DNA from 2 places in the Nonomuraea sp. NPDC049624 genome. Region 1 is predicted to be linked to the other one. Evidence: riboswitches for the same ligand, from Rfam matches in the RefSeq annotation. Region 1 holds a riboswitch; the other holds the start of a gene.

Region 1 (8,181 bases):
CGGATGACCGCGGTCAAGACGGCCGTGCTCAGCCTGCTCCTCGACGCCTACCAGCGGCGGGACAAGGTGGGACTGATCACGTTCCGGGGCGCCGGCGCGGAGGTGGCGCTGCCGCCGACCTCGTCGGTGGAGGCGGGCGCGGCCCGGCTGCGCTCCCTGCCCACCGGAGGCCGCACGCCGCTGGCGGCGGGGCTGGTGCGCGCGGCGGAGGTGCTGCGGGTGGAACGGCTGCGCGACCCCGCCAGGCGTCCGCTGCTGGTGCTGGTCACCGACGGACGGGCCACCGCCGGCGGTGACGTGGACCGGGCCGCCGCGCTGCTGGCCGGCACGACGTCAGTGGTCGTGGACTGCGAGGGCGGGCCGGTCCGGCTCGGCCTGGCCGTCCGGCTGGCCGCCCGGCTGCGCGCGCGGCTCGTGCCTCTCGACTCTCTGGCCGATCTCGGTTCGGTCGTCCGTGACCACAGGAAGGCGGTCTGAGGATGCCTCAGGGAAAACCGGCTGTCGTGCCCGACGACGGCCTGACCACGCGCCAGCGCCGGACCCGTCCGCTGCTGATGGTGCACACCGGGCCGGGCAAGGGCAAGTCCACGGCCGCCTTCGGGATGGCGTTACGGGCCTGGAACCAGGGCTGGCCGGTCGGGGTGTTCCAGTTCGTGAAGTCGGCCAAGTGGCGCATCGGCGAGGAACGCGCGCTCAGGGTGCTCGGTGAGACGGGCGAGGGCGGCCCGGTGACCTGGCACAAGATGGGCGAGGGCTGGTCGTGGATCCAGCGGCCCGGCGCCGAGGAGGACCACGCGGCCGACGCCCGTGAGGGCTGGGAGCAGATCAAGCGCGACCTGGCGGCGCAGACGTACCGGTTCTACGTGCTGGACGAGTTCACGTACCCGCTGAAGTGGGGGTGGCTGGATCTGGACGACGTGCTGGAGACGCTGACGGACCGGCCGGGCAGCCAGCACGTCGTGATCACCGGCAGGGACGCGCCCGAACGGCTGATCGAGGTCGCCGACCTGGTGACGGAGATGGGCAAGGTACGCCACCCCATGGATGCCGGGCAGAAGGGGCAGAAGGGCATCGAGTGGTAGTTCCGCGCCTGGTGATCGCCGCGCCGTCGTCGGGCAGCGGCAAGACGACGGTGGCCACCGGGCTCATGGCGGCGTTGCGGGCGCGCGGACTGCGGGTCTCGCCGCACAAGGTGGGGCCGGACTACATCGACCCCGGCTATCACGCGCTGGCCGCCGGCCGTACCGGCCGCAACCTGGATCCGTGGCTCGTCGGGGAGGAGCTGGTCGCCCCCCTGTTCCTGCACGGCGCGGCCGGGTGCGACGTGGCGGTGGTCGAGGGCGTGATGGGCCTGTTCGACGGCAGGGGGGACACCGGGTTCGCCTCGACCGCGCACGTCGCGACGCTGCTGGACGCGCCTGTGGTGCTGGTCGTGGACGCGGCCCGGCAGAGCAGGTCGGTGGCGGCGGTGGTGCACGGGTTCGCCACCTTCGACCCGGACGTGCGGGTGGGCGGGGTGGTGCTCAACCGGGTGGGCTCCGACCGGCACGAGGAGTTGTGCCGGTCGGCGCTGGCGGCGGCGGGCGTGCCGGTGCTGGGGGCGATCCGCCGCGACGACGCCGTGGCCACCCCCTCCCGGCATCTGGGGCTGGTGCCGGCCGCCGAGCGCCGGACCGAGGCGGTCGCCGCCGTGGACCGGCTGGCCGCGCTGGTGGCGCGTTCGTGCGACCTGGACGCGTTGCTGCGGCTGGCGCGCTCCGCTCCCCCGCTGGGCGGCCCCGCCTGGACGCCGCCGGCGCCCGGCGCGACGGGCGACCGGCCGCAGGCGCGGGGGGCTGCGGGCGACCAGCCGGAGGTGGCGGGGGCTGCGCGTGAGCGGCCGGTGGTGGCCGTGGCCGGCGGGGCGGCGTTCACGTTCGGCTACGCCGAGCAGGTCGAGCTGTTGCGGGCGGCGGGTGCGGAGGTGGCCGTCTTCGACCCGCTGCGCGACACGCGGCTGCCGGACGGGACCGGCGCGATCGTGATCGGCGGCGGCTTCCCGGAGGTGTACGCCGCCGAACTGGCCGCCAACGAGCCCCTGCGGCAGCAGGTCGCCGCCTTCCCCGGCCCGATCGCCGCCGAGTGCGCGGGGCTGCTGTACCTGTGCGACGAACTGGATGGTCAGCGCATGTGCGGGCGCGTCCCCGGGCGGGCGCGGATGACGTCCCGGCTGACGCTCGGCTACCGGGACGCCGTCGCGCTGCGGCGCTCGCCGCTCACCAGGACGGGCGAGCGGCTGCGCGGGCACGAGTTCCACCGGACGGCCGTCACGTACGCGGGCGAGCCGCTGTTCCGCTGGGACGGCGGCCACGACGGGTACGGCGATCCCGGCGTGACCGCGTCCTACCTGCATCTTCACTGGGCGGGCGCGCCCGGCCTGGCTCAGCGGCTGGTGTCGTCCTCCAGGTCGCCCTCGGTCTTGAGGTAGACCTCCTGCAGGCCGCGCAGGACCTCTGGGTCGGGGTGCTGCCACATGCCGCGCTCGGCGGCCTCCAGGAGGCGTTCGGCGATGCCGTGCAGCGCCCAGGGGTTCGAGCGGGCCATGAACGCCTGGTTCTCGGGGTCGAGCACGTACGTCTCCGTCAGCTTGTCGTACATCCAGTCGGCGACCACGCCGGTGGTGGCGTCGTAGCCGAACAGGTAGTCGACGGTGGCGGCCAGCTCGAAGGCGCCCTTGTAGCCGTGGCGGCGCATGGCGGCCAGCCAGCGCGGGTTGACGACCCTGGCGCGGAAGATCCGTGAGGTCTCCTCCGACAGGGTGCGGGTGCGCACGGCGTCGGGACGGGTGCTGTCGCCGACGTAGGCGGCCGGGGCCCTGCCGGTGAGCGCCCGCACGGTGGCGATCATGCCGCCGTGGTACTGGAAGTAGTCGTCGGAGTCGGCGATGTCGTGCTCGCGGGTGTCGACGTTCTTGGCGGCGACGGCGATGCGGCGGTAGGCGTCCTCCATCTGGGGGCGGGCGGCGACGCCGTCGAGGTCGCGGCCGTAGGCGTAGCCGCCCCACACGGCGTACACCTCGGCCAGGTCGGCGTCGTCGCGCCAGTTGCGGCTGTCGATGAGCGGCAGCAGCCCGGCCCCGTAGGCGCCGGGCGCGGAGCCGAAGACGCGCATGGTGGCCAGCCGCTCGTCGCCGCCGGTCGCGGCCACGTGGGCGCGGACGTAGTTCTCCTCGGCCGGCTCCGCCAGCGACGCGACCAGCCGTACGGCGTCGTCGAGCATGCCGACCACGTGCGGGAAGGCGTCGCGGAAGAAGCCGCTGATGCGGACCGTCACGTCGATGCGCGGGCGGCCCAGCTCGGCGAGCGGGATCGGCTCCAGGCGGATGACGCGACGCGACGCCTCGTCCCATTCGGGGCGGACGCCGAGCAGGGCCAGCACCTCGGCGACGTCGTCGCCCGCCGTGCGCATGGCGCTGGTCCCCCACACCGACAGCCCGACCGAGCGCGGCCACTCGCCGGTGTCGGCGCGGTAGCGCTCCAGCAGCGACTCCGCCATGGCCTGGCCGGTCTCCCAGGCCAGGCGGCTGGGCACCGCCCTGGGGTCCACGGAGTAGAAGTTGCGGCCGGTCGGCAGCACGTTGACCAGGCCGCGCAGCGGGGAGCCGCTGGGGCCGGCGGGCACGTAGCCGCCGTCCAGGGCGTGCAGGACGTGATCCAGCTCGTCGGTGGTGCGAGCCAGGCGCGGCACCATCTCGGCGGCGGCGAACGCCAGCACCCGCGCCACCAGCTCCACCCGTCCCTCGGCCACACGGCCCACCGATGCGGCGGGAGCGGCACCGGGCGTACCGTCCGACGCGTCGGGAGCGAGGCCGGGTGTCGCGTCCAGTACCGCGCGGGCGACGGCGGGGGCTGCCTCCGGGGCCCAGGCGTGCTGCTCCATGGCCTCGACCAGGGCGCGGGCGGTCGTCTCCGCGCGGTCCACGTCGCCGAGCCCCGCCGTGCCGTCCTCGGCCAGGCCGAGCGCCTCGCGCAGGCCGGGCAGCGTCTCCCGGCCGGCCCACATCTGGCGGGCGCGCAGCATGGCCAGCACCAGGTCCACCCGGACCTGGCCGGTGGGCGCCTGGCCGAGGACGTGCAGGCCGTCGCGGATCTGCGCGTCCTTCACCTCGCACAGCCAGCCGTCCACGTGCAGGATGAGGTCGTCGAACTCGCTGTCGTGCGGCCGGTCGGCCAGCCCGAGGTCGTGGTCGAGCCGGGCGGCCTGGATCAGCGTCCAGATCTGCGCCCGGATCGCGGGCAGCTTGGCGGGGTCCATGGCGGCGATCGTGGCGTGCTCGTCCAGGAGCTGCTCCAGCCGGGCGATGTCGCCGTAGGTGTCGGCGCGGGCCATCGGCGGCACCAGGTGGTCCACCAGCACGGCGTGCGCGCGCCGCTTGGCCTGCGTGCCCTCCCCCGGGTCGTTGACCAGGAAGGGGTAGACCAGCGGCAGGTCGCCGATGGCGGCGTCGGTGCCGCACGCGGCCGACATCCCCGCCGACTTGCCGGGCAGCCACTCCAGGTTGCCGTGCTTGCCGACGTGCACCATCGCGTGCGCGCCGAACTCGGCCGACAGCCAGCGGTAGGCGGCCAGGTAGTGGTGGCTGGGCGGCAGGTCGGGGTCGTGGTAGATGGCGATCGGGTTCTCCCCGAAGCCGCGCGGCGGCTGCACCATCACCACGAGGTTCCCGGCCCGCAGCGCGGCCAGCACGATGTCGGTCCCGTCCTCGCCCTCGTGCACGAACAACTCTCCGGGCGGCGGCCCCCAGTGGCGCTCCATCTCCTCGCGCAGGGCCGCGGGCAGCGTCCGGTACCACTGTTCGTAGGAGGCGGCGGAGATGCGGACCGGGTTGCCCGCCAGGTGCTCCTCGGTCAGCCAGTCCTGGTCCTGGCCGCCGGCGGCGATCAGCGCGTGGACGAGCGCGTCGCCGTCCTGGTCGGCCACGCCGGGGAAGCCGTCGCCCAGGTCGTACCCCGCCTCGGCGAGACGGGCCAGCAGCCGGACGGTGCTCGCCGGGGTGTCCAGCCCGACCGCGTTGCCGACGCGGGAGTGCTTGGTCGGGTACGCCGACAACATCACCACCAGCCGCCGTTCGGCGGGAGGGGTGTGCCGCAGCAGGCCGTGGCGCACCGCGATGCCCGCCACCCGGGCGGCCCGCTCGGGGTCGGCGACGTAGACGGTCAGCCCGTCGGGGTCGATCTCCTTGAACGAGAACGGCACCGTGATGATCCGCCCGTCGAACTCCGGGATCGCCACCTGTGAGGCGGCGTCCAGCGGCGACAGCCCGTCGTCGTTCTCCTCCCAGGCCTGGCGGGTGGTGGTCAGGCAGAGTCCCTGCAGGATCGGCACGTCGAGCTCGGCCAGCGCGCCGACGTCCCAGGCCTCGTCGTCGCCGCCCGCCCCCGCGGTGGCCGGACGGGAGCCGCCCGCCGCCAGCACCGTGACGACCAGGGCGTCCGCCGCGCGCAGCGTGTCCAGCAGCTCCGGCTCGGCCGCGCGCAGGGACGAGCAGAAGACCGGCAGCGCCTGCCCGCCCGCGTCCTCGACGGCGTCGCACAACGCCTCGACGAACGCGGTGTTGCCCGCCACGTGGTGGGCCCGGTAGTAGAGCACCCCCACCACGGGACCGCCGGTGGTCCTGGCGGGGCGGTCCAGCCGTCCCCAGGTGGGGGCCGGGACGGGCGGCTCGAACCCGTGCCCGGTCAGCAGGACGGTGTCGGACAGGAACGCGTGCAGCTCGGCCAGGTTGGCCGGGCCGCCATGGGCCAGGTAGGCGTGCGCCTCGGCGCACACCCCGCCGCTGACGGTGGACAACTCCATCAGCTCGGCGTCGGGCGCCTGCTCCCCGCCCAGCACCACCACCGGGCGGGGCCCGGCCAGCAGCGCGTCGAGCCCTTCCGGCCAGGCCCGCCGCCCGCCCAGCAGGCGCACCACGACCAGGTCGGCGCCCTCCGTCAGGCCGGGGACGTCCTCGGCGGTCAGCCGGGCGGGATTGCCCAGACGGTAGCCCGCCCCGCAGGCGCGGGCGCTCAGCAGGTCGGTGTCGGAGGTGGAGAGCAGCAGAACGGTACGGCTGTCGCCAGGCACGGCGCATTCCTCCCTCGGGGTCCTCGCCCCGGTCGCGGGTGACACGACGGCAGGAGTCTCCTGGCTCCCGGATCGACGCTCACCCCGGCCTTCCCGTCCGTCGCCGGACAGTGGCCTCGTGGTGGGGTTCGCTCCCCGGTCACAGTGGCGGGACCGCGCCGGATTCGCACCGGCTTCCTCCCATTGCCATCGTCTACGCCGAAGCTTACGGCAGGAGCGACCCGTCCCAGAAGTGGCGTTACGATCCCTTCGTGCCCGTAGGTGAATCTTCCGGACGTACGCGTCCCGATGCCTGTCCGGGGGCGCTCCAGGTGCACGAGGCCGCCGACGGCCCGCTCGCCCGCTTGCGCCTGCCCGGCGGCGCGGTGTCGGCCGCGCAGCTCCGCGTGCTCGCCGGGTGCGCGGCCGAGCTGGGAGCGGGCGTGATCGAGCTGACGTCGCGGGCGAACGTCCAGGTGCGGGGCCTGCGCTCGCCCGAGGTCTTCGCCGGGCGCATCGCGGCGGCCGGGCTGCTGCCGTCGCCCGCGCACGAGCGGGTGCGCAACATCCTGGCCTCGCCGCTGAGCGGGCGCGGTCCTGACGGGCTGCTGGACGTGCAGGCGATGGCGGACGCCCTGGACCGGGCGCTGTGCGCGCGGCCCCGGCTGGCCGCGCTGCCGGGACGGTTCCTGTTCGCCCTGGACGACGGCACGCGGGACGTCGCCGGGCTCGGCGCGGACGTCACCTACGTGGCGACCGGCCGGCTGCTGCTCGCCGGCGCCGACACCGGGCTGACCGTCGCCCCGGACGCGGCCGTGCCGCTCATGATCGACGCCGCCGAGGCGTTCCTGGACGAGCTGTCCCCCGACGGCCCGCGCGCCTGGCGCATCCGCGACCTGCCGGACGGCCCCGCCGCGATCGCCACCCGCCTGCGCGCCGGCCGACCAGCCCGACCGAACGCCCCGAACGCACTGGACGCCCCGGAGGCCCCGCAGGCGCCCCACACCGCCGACGCCCCGCAGGCCGCGGACGCCGCGAACGCGCCGCCCTCACCCGCCCCCGCGCGCCGCCCGTCCGCGGGCAGGATCGCGCAGCGGGACGGCCGGGTGGCGATCGAGGCGCTCGTGCCGCTCGGCCGTCTGACGTCCGCCCAGGCCGGAGCGCTCGCGGACCTCGGGCGGCCGGTGCGCCTGACCCCCTGGCGAACCGTCGTCCTGCCGGACCTCTCCCCCGGCTCCCCCGGTTCCTCGGGCTCCCCGGGCTCCCCGGGATCCCCCGGCGAGGCGGACCGGATCGAGCGGGCGCTGGCCGCCGCCGGGCTCGTCACCGACCCGGACTCCCCCTGGGCCGGGGTCACCGCCTGCACCGGCCGTCCCGGCTGCGCGAAGGCGCTCGCCGACGTGCGGGCGGACGCCCGCCAATGGGTGCGGAGCCTCGGCCGCGCACCCGCCACACCCGTCCACTGGGCCGGTTGCGAGCGGCGCTGCGGCCTGCCGCGCGGCCCGGTCCGCCAGCTTATCGCGACCATCAACGGATACGAGGAACGCCAGGAGTGAGCGACTACATCCGCGACGGCGCCGAGATCTACCGGCGCTCGTTCGCGACCATCCGCGCCGAGACCGACCTCACGGGCCTGCCCCCCGAGGTCGCCCAGGTGGCGGTGCGCATGATCCACGCGTGCGGCATGACCGACCTCGTGACCGACCTGGCCTGGTCCCCGCGGGTCGTCGCGCGGGCCAGGGCGGCGCTGCGCGGCGGCGCGCCGGTGTTGTGCGACGCCATGATGGTCGCCTCCGGCGTGACCCGGCGCAGGCTGCCCGCGGGCAACGAGGTGCTGTGCACGCTGGGCGATCCGCGCGTCCCCGAGCTGGCCGAACGCCTCGGCACCACCCGCAGCGCCGCGGCCCTGGAGCTGTGGCGCGACCGCCTGGAGGGGGCGGTGGTGGCGATCGGGAACGCGCCGACCGCGCTGTTCCGGCTGCTGGAGCTGGTGGCCGAGGGCGCGGGACGCCCCGCGGCCGTGCTCGGCATCCCGGTCGGCTTCATCGGCGCGGCCGAGTCCAAGCAGGCGCTGGCCGGCAGCGACCTGGAGTACCTGGT
Region 2 (8,181 bases), on a different contig from region 1:
CGGCACGTCCGCGTGCCCGCCGGGGTTGGCGTGCAGGGTCTTCTCGGCCGAGGCCAGGGCGTCGAACAGGGCCAGGGCCTCGGCCCGCGGCACCCGTTCGTCGTCCCACTGCAGCAGGAACCGCACCGGGACGGTGATCCCGGCGGCGGCCTGGGCCGAGGCCGGCGAGGTGCCGCTCAGCCCCAGGACCGCCGCGCCGATCCGCGGCTCGGCGGCCACCAGCGGGATCCCCAGGGCACAGCCCAGCGACACGCCCCAGTAACCCACCGGCCCCTGGTCGCCGAGCGCGTCCAGGACCGACCGCCACTCCGGCACGGTCCGGGCCGCCAGCAGCGCGTGCAGCTCGGCCAGCAGCGGGGTGGGGTCGCCCGCGCCGGCCATCCGCTCCCGCAGCGCGGCGATGAGTCGCTCGTGCTCGGCGCCCGGAGGCCGGTCGCCGTGGGCCGGGGCGTCGATGGCCGCCGCCGCGAGGCCGCGTTCGGCCGCCAGCCGGTGCGCGCGTCCGACGACGCCTGGGGCCCGCTTGTGCTGCCCGCCGCCGTGCCCGATGAGGATCAGGCCGCGGGGCTCGGCGTCCTGTGGGGTCCACAGGACGCCGGGGACGTCGCCGAGGGTGAAGGATCGTTCGATGACGCCGTCGGCCGACGTCCGGGTGAGAAAACGCATGCGCGTCTTGAGCCTTTCGGGATGCCTTGTGCGGGCGCTCCCTAGGCGATGCGCGTGAGGGAGCCCCGACCTGTCACAACGTTGATCGGTCTCACCCCCTCAGTTCGAATGCGTGGCGAAAACGTACCACACCATCAGATTTCGGCTGCGGTGAAGGAGATCCACACGTCCGGCGGGACGTCCGGGCGGTTCGGGACGGGCCGGCGCTCCTCCGTCCACGCCTCGCCGGCGAACTCGGTCGCGACGCGCCGCCAGAACGCCACGCCCGCCGTGTTGGCGTCCTGGAAGGCGATCCGCCACGGCCCGGGATGCCGGGAGATCACCTCCCGGACGACCCGCAGCCCTATCCCGGACCGGCGCGCCCCGCGCACGACGAAGAAGCTGTTCAGCACCCGGACCGGTCCGGCCGCCGCACGCACGAACGCGAACCCGACCGGCCGGTCGCCGCTGGTGAACAGGTAGGCCGTCCAGTCGTCACCATCGAGGGCGGTGCGCAGGCGGTCGCCGTGGTAGGTGCCGTCGGGGTCGGGCAGGCCACCCTGGAAGTCCGCCATGTCGTGGCGGAACATGAGCCAGAGGCGTTCGACGGTGGGGTGGTCCGCGGCCTCAACGGGCCGCACGTTTACCGCAGAAATGCTCATACAAGCACTCTCGGCCAGATGCAACATCCGGCCGGAAGGTACAAACTAGCAGAAGACGATCATCGCAGGCGACCCGCGGGCGTCAGCCGTGCAGCAGGTCGAGGATGTGCGGCCAGGCGTCGGCTCCGAGCCCGGCGTCGGCGACCGGGTCGCCCCCGTAGAGGAAGTCAGGAGACTCGGGGGCGGGCCCCTCCCCCGGCAGGCGCGGACGGTGACCGGCCTCGGCCCGGCTGACCACCCGCACCGGGAGCCCGTCGGCGCGACGCCGGGCGGCCAGCCGCCCGGCGAACGGCAGGGACGGCCACATGGCGTCGTCCCCGCCCGCCACCAGCAGCACGTCGGCCGCCGCCGCCTCGATCGGGATCTCCGCGGCCGGCACCAGGCCGGCGAACGTGCGCTCGCTGAGCTCGTACAGCTCGCGCAGGGCCAGCGGGCCGTGCTCGGGCTCGGCCTCGGCCCAGTCGTCGTCGTACGGGACGAACGGCAGCGGCCGCCCCCGCCACGTCCAGGACGACCGGTAGGGACGCTTCTCCCCGTCCGCCCCCGGCCCGACGTTGCCCCACACGACCGAGGTCGGCGACAGCGCCACCACCCCGCCGATCCGCCGATCCCGGACGGCGGTCAGCAGCGCGGCCTCGGCCCCCTTCGACATGCCCAGCACGCAGACCCGCCGGACGCCGGTGGACTCCAGCAGATCGACGGCCGACACGAACGTCTCCAGCGGGATCTCGCAGATGCCCGGCGGCTGGCCCGGACCGCCGAACCAGCGGATCGACAGCGCGGTCACCCCCTCCGCGGCCAGCAGGCGGGCCCTGTCCCGTTCGATCCGCCCGCTCGACCCCGCCAGCACGAGCACGCCCGTGCGGACGGCCGGGCCCGGCGTGACCAGGACGCCTTCCCACGGGCGGCTCAGTTCGCGCTCGTCCATCACCGTCACCCCTCGGCCCTCGGCGGAACGGCATTCTACTGAGACGGCGCACCCACCGAAATGGTGCATCATGGCCGCAACACCCCATGAGGAGCGGAGAACACCATGTCCTTCCAGGCTTACCTGGACAACATCGAAGGCAAGACCGGACCGACCCCCCGCCAGTTCATCGCCCTGGCGAAGGAACGCGGCTTCGACGCCCCGTCCACCAAGGCCGGGACGATCATCGACTGGCTCAAGCAGGACTACGACCTCGGACGCGGCCACGCCATGGCCCTCGTCCACGTGATCAAGAAGGGGCCGCAGATCGACGCCAGGCACGTCGGCGGCACCGGTTCCCACCGCGACGAGTCCGACGTCCTCTGGCTGGACGGCAAGGACAACCGTCCCGGCCCCGCCTGACCGCCCGGCGGGGATTCATCTCCAGCCGGGCGGCTTTACGTTGTAGATCTGTAGGGGTCAGAAGTCGGCGTCGAAGCTGACCGAGCCGGTCACCCCCACCTGGTACGCCGACACCCGCCGCTCGAAGAAGTTCGACAACTCCTGCACGTCCTGCAGCTCCATGAACGCGAACGGGTTCTTCGACCCGTACAGCGGCTCGATGCCGAGCTGGGCCAGCCGCCGGTCGGCCACGTGCTCCAGGTAGGAGCGCATGTCCGCGGTCGACATGCCCGGCACGCCCTGCCCGAGCAGGTCCTCGGCGAACTGCGCCTCGCAGTCGACCGCCTCGGCCAGCATCTCCCTGACCTGGCCGGCCATCTCCTCGTCGAAGAGGCCCGGCTCCTCCTGCCGAACGACGTCCACCACGTCGAAGGCGAAGGCCATGTGCATGGACTCGTCGCGGAAGACCCAGTTGGTGCCCGAGGCCAGGCCGTTCAGCAGGCCGCGCGAGCGCAGGAAGTAGACGTAGGCGAACGCGCCGTAGAAGAACAGGCCCTCGATGCAGGCGGCGAAGCAGATCAGGTTGAGCAGGAACGCCCGCCGGTCCTCGCGGGTCTCCAGCCGCTGGAGGCTGCCGATGGAGTCGATCCAGCGGAAGCAGAACTCGGCCTTGCGCCTGATGGAGGGGATGTTCTCCACCGCCGCGAACGCCGCGAACCGCTCCTCCTCGTCCGGCACGTAGGTGTCCAGCAGGTTCAGGTAGAACTGGACGTGCACCGCCTCCTCGAACAGCTGCCTGCTCAGGTACAGGCGCGCCTCGGGCGCGTTGACGTGCTGGTAGAGGTTGAGCACCAGGTTGTTGGCCACGATCGTGTCGCCGGTGGCGAAGAAGGCGACCAGGCGGCTGACCAGGTGGCGCTCGGCCGCCGACAGCTTGGGCAGGTCGTTCAGGTCGGAGTGCAGGTCCACCTCCTCGACCGTCCAGGTGTTCTTGATCGCGTCGCGGTAGCGGTCGAAGAACAGGGGGTAGCGCATGGGCCGCAGGGTCAGGCTCATGCCCGGGTCGAGCAACATCGGGTTCTCCTCGGGGGTCACTGGCAGGCCTCGCACGACTCGGGGTTCTCCAGGGAGCACACCAGGGCCTCCTCGGACTTGTTCGCGCGGGGCGCGGCGGGCGCGGAGGGCGCGAGGGGCACGGTGGCCTGCTGGATGCGGGTGGCCGGGCGCGAGCGCAGGTAGTAGGTGGTCTTCAGGCCGGACTTCCAGGCGTACAGGTACATCGAGGAGAGCTTGTCGATCGTCGGCGCGCTCATGAACAGGTTGAGCGACTGGCTCTGGTCGATGAACGGCGAGCGCGCGGCGGCCATGTCGATCAGCGCCCGCTGCGGCAGCTCCCAGGCGGTGCGGAACAGCCGGCGCACGTCCTCCGGCAGCTCGGCGATGCCCTGCACCGACCCCTCGGCCTGCTTGATGGCCGCCCGGACGCGCTCGTTCCACAGGCCGCGCGACTTCAGCTCGGCCACCAGCGCGTTGTTGATCTGCAGGAACTCCCCGCTCAGCGTCTCGCGCTTGAACAGGTTGGACACCTGCGGCTCGATGCACTCGTAGCAGCCGACGATCGAGGCGATGGTGGCGGTCGGCGCGATCGCGATCAGCAGCGAGTTGCGCAGGCCGTGCGCGGCGATGCGCTCGCGCACCGCGTCCCAGCGCCCGGCCTGGGTGCCGCTCTGGCCCCACAGGTCGTGCTGGAGCCGGCCGCGGGCCGCCCACGTCTGGTCGTAGGCGGGGTGGGCGCCGAAACGCTCGGCCAGGCCGGCGGAGGTCTCCAGCGCCGACAGGTAGATCTCCTCGGCGATCCGGGTGGACAGCTCCTTGGCCTCGGCCGAGTCGAACGGCAGGCGCAGGGCGAAGAAGACGTCCTGCAGGCCCATCACGCCGAGGCCGACCGGACGCCAGCGCGGGTTGCTGGCCGCGGCCTGCTCGCTCGGGTAGTAGTTGATGTCGATCACCCGGTCGAGGAAGGTGACCGCGGTGCGGACGGTGGCGCGCAGCCGCTCCCAGTCGATGTCGCCGCCGGTCAGGTGTGCGGCGAGGTTGACCGACCCGAGGTTGCAGACCGCGGTCTCGGCGTCGCTGGACACCTCGACGATCTCGGTGCACAGGTTGGACAGGTGCACCACGTTGCCGGGCTCGGCCGCCTGGTTGCACAGGCGGTTGGCGGCGTCCTTGAAGGTCATCCAGCCGTTGCCGGTCTGGGCCAGGGTGCGCATCATCTTGGCGTACAGGTCGCGGGCCTTGATCTGCCGGACGTACCGGCCGTCGCGCTCGGCGGCGCGGTATGCCTCCTCGAACGCCTCGCCCCACAGGTCGGGCAGCTCGGGGACCTCGTCGGGGTCGAACAGCGACCAGGTGCCGTCGGCCTCGACCCGGCGCATGAACTCGTCGGGGATCCAGTTGGCCAGGTTGAGGTTGTGGGTGCGGCGGGCGTCCTCGCCGGTGTTGTCGCGCAGCTCCAGGAACTCCTCGACGTCGGGGTGCCAGGGCTCCAGGTAGACGCAGGCCGCGCCCTTGCGCCGGCCGCCCTGGTTGACGGCGGCCACCGACGCGTCGAGCGTGCGCAGCCACGGGACGATGCCGTTGGAGTGCCCGTTCGTGCCGCGGATCAGCGCGCCCCGGGAGCGCACCCGCGACCAGGAGATGCCGATCCCGCCGGCGAACTTCGACAGCTGCGCCACCTGGGCGTACCGGTCGTAGATGGAGCCGATCTCGTCACGGGGCGAGTCGACCAGGTAGCAGGAGGACATCTGGGTGTGCCGGGTGCCGGAGTTGAACAGCGTCGGCGAGCTGGGCAGGTAGGCCAGCGACGACATGAGCCGGTAGAAGCCGACGGCCTCGGCGGGCGTCTCGGCCAGCCCGCAGGCCACGCGCAGCAGCCAGTACTGCGGCGTCTCCACCACCAGCCGGGTGGACGGGTGGCGCAGCAGGTAACGGTCGTAGACCGTGCGCAGCCCGAAGTACTCGAACCGCAGGTCGGCGGTGACGTCGATGGCGTCGTCCAGCTTGCGGGCGTTGGCGTTGACGAACTCGGCGGTCTCGTCGCCGATGAGCCCTTCGGCGTGGCCCAGCCGGATCGCCTGGCTGAAGGAGGCCACGCCCTGCCCGCGGACCTCCTTGTCGATGTAGCCCGACAGCAGCCGCGCGGCCAGGCGCGAGTACTGCGGCTCCTCGCCGATCATCTCGGCGGCCGTCTGGATGGACAGCCGGTCCAGCTCGGCGGTGGTGGCCCCGTCGTAGAGGCCGCTGATCGTCTTGGTGGCCACCCGCATCGGGTCGATGTCCGTCAGATCGGTCGCCCAGTGCTCCACCGCACGTACGATCTTGTTGACGTCGACCGGCTCAGCGGTGCCGTTGCGCTTGCGCACCTGCATCTGCACGCGCCGCGGCGCGGACCTGTCGGCGTCCGCCCGCGCCGGCTCGGCCAGGTCCGTCATCGGGTCCCCTGTGACCGTCACTGCGCTCTCCCCTCGTGAACTCGGTCAGCTGCCGAGAACGCGCGCAGGAGGCGGACGACGAGGCGCCACAGCCCTCTCGCCAGCGCCGTCCACCGTCCCACGCGGTCTCGGAGCAGCCGCGCGCGCATGATCGCGCGCGGCGCGCCGGCAGGTCTTCGGACTCGTGGGCATGCTGTCGCTGCCTACTGGCCGTCGCTTCCCGGGCCGTCGGCCCAGTGCGTGTGACGGCGTTCGTTCCCACTCACCGCTGCGGGGCAGTCCCGGATTCCCACCGGGTTCCCTCTTGCCTCGGCCGCCCTGGCGGGGCGACCGAACCGGCTGCGGGGAACACCATATATAGGGTGGATCAAAAAGTCACACCCAACATCTCGTGTTGCGAAGAACCCGCGCTCCGATCCGTCCGCCCGTCGCGAGGCCGGCCGGGCCGCCTCTCCGCGTGCCGCGCGGGCGGGGCGTGTGATCGACGCCACAGACCGGTCGCGCCCCGTTTTCGCTACCTTAGGTATCGATACTTCAAGTAGCGAAAAGCTGAGGAGACGACCATGCGCCAGACCTCCACCGGCCGTCCGGTCACGCCGGACTGGGACACCGTCACCCCCGCCGAGCTGGCCGCCTACGCCGAGGCGGAGAACCGGCTGCGCGCCTCCGCCGAGGCCCAGGCGATCACCGGCCGGCCGGACCCCGGCGCCGCCATCGACTGGCGGACGGTGGCGCTGCCCGGCCGCGACATCCGCGTCCGGGTCCACCGGCCGCGCGCCGCGGCAGAGCCGGGGGACGTCCTGCCGCTCGTGCTGCACGTGCACGGCGGCGGCTTCGTCGGCACGGCGCCGCAGAGCGACTGGGTCAACAGCCACCTCGCCGCCCGCCTGCCCGCCATCGTCGCCTCGGTGGACCACCGCCTCCTCGACCGGCGCACGCCGCTGGCCGACGCCGCCGACGACGGCTGGGACGTGCTCCGCCACGTGCTGGAGCACGCCGCGCAATGGGGTGTCGACCCGGCGCGGACCGTCCTGTTCGGCGAGAGCTGCGGCGGCCTGATCTGCGCCCTGGCGGCGATCAGGGCACGCGACGCCGGCCTGCCCCTGAAGGCGCAGGTGCTGGTCAACCCGGCCGTGGACGTGACCGGGACGATGTTCGACCACCCCTCGATCGCCCGGTACGCCGACACCCCGACGCTCAGCGTGCCGGTGCTGCGGCTGTTCCACCGGCTCGCCGTGCCCGAGGGGACGGACGCCCGCGCGCTCTCCCCGCTGCACGCCGACGACCTGGGCGGGCTGGCCCCGGCGCTCGTGGCGGTGCCGACCCACGACCCGATCGCCGACCACGGCCGCCGCTACGCCGAGGCGCTGCGGGCCGCCGGCACCCCCACCCGCCTGGCCGAGTACCCCGAGGCCGGGCACGCCTTCCTCAGCATGCCGGCGCTGGCCCCCCAGGCCGAGGACGCGCGGGCGGACATCCTGCGCTTCCTCCGCGACGCCCTCGCCGCGTAACCCCGCGACCGGAGCGGGGACGGGCCGCCCCCTCGCGTGCCGCCGGGTTCTGCTTCATGATTCGAAGTGTCACCCCGTGGCCCCTCGCGATGGGACGGTCAGTGAAGCGCATCCTCGCCTGGGTCGGCGTCAACGTCGACATCCTCATCGCCCTGGCGGTGGCGGTCGTCGTGAGCATTCTGGACGTCGCGGGCATCGCCACCGCGGAGGCCGTCAGCAACGCCACCGTGGCCACGCTGGCGGTGCTCGCGTTCGTCATGCTGCGCAGCCGGACGCGGGCGCAGTCGGCGGAGAACGCCGTGGAGCGGGCCGTGCTCGCCGCCGATCGCAAGCTCGACCTGCTGCCGTCCCTGCTCCAGGAGCAGTCGGCGGTCCGGCTGGTGCGCGGCGAGGAGTTCAACCGGGTGCTGGCGCAGGCGCGCGGGGACACCGACCGGTGGATCTTCAAGGGCTCGACGGGCGCGTACGTGCGCGCGGTGACGCTGCCCGAATGCCTGGCCAAGGCCCGTCAGGGACGGCGGGCGCTGCTGGTCCGGCTGGAGATCCTGGACCCGGACGACCTC

The links. A riboswitch is a leader RNA that binds a small molecule or an ion and turns the genes downstream of it on or off. The one in region 1 is predicted to bind cobalamin.
Region 2: linked by a shared signal. The riboswitch ahead of AB0J76_RS45515 (ribonucleoside-diphosphate reductase subunit alpha) and the one ahead of cobN (cobaltochelatase subunit CobN) in region 1 are both predicted to bind cobalamin.

The regions. Positions count from the first base shown of each region.
Region 1 is NZ_JBFAOR010000009.1:283,913-292,093, forward strand. Features, by position in the region: gene AB0J76_RS35180 (VWA domain-containing protein) at 1-477, shown strand, start outside; gene cobO (cob(I)yrinic acid a,c-diamide adenosyltransferase) at 480-1,082, shown strand; gene AB0J76_RS35190 (cobyrinate a,c-diamide synthase) at 1,091-2,467, shown strand; gene cobN (cobaltochelatase subunit CobN) at 2,422-6,102, opposite strand; cobalamin riboswitch at 6,156-6,282, opposite strand; gene cobG (precorrin-3B synthase) at 6,354-7,637, shown strand; gene AB0J76_RS35205 (precorrin-8X methylmutase) at 7,634-8,181, shown strand, end outside.
Region 2 is NZ_JBFAOR010000018.1:81,085-89,265, forward strand. Features, by position in the region: gene AB0J76_RS45490 (alpha/beta hydrolase) at 1-666, opposite strand, end outside; gene AB0J76_RS45495 (GNAT family N-acetyltransferase) at 801-1,307, opposite strand; gene AB0J76_RS45500 (acyl-CoA thioester hydrolase/BAAT C-terminal domain-containing protein) at 1,390-2,235, opposite strand; gene AB0J76_RS45505 (DUF4287 domain-containing protein) at 2,341-2,637, shown strand; gene AB0J76_RS45510 (ribonucleotide-diphosphate reductase subunit beta) at 2,695-3,690, opposite strand; gene AB0J76_RS45515 (ribonucleoside-diphosphate reductase subunit alpha) at 3,708-6,128, opposite strand; cobalamin riboswitch at 6,257-6,462, opposite strand; gene AB0J76_RS45520 (alpha/beta hydrolase) at 6,671-7,618, shown strand; gene AB0J76_RS45525 (hypothetical protein) at 7,720-8,181, shown strand, end outside.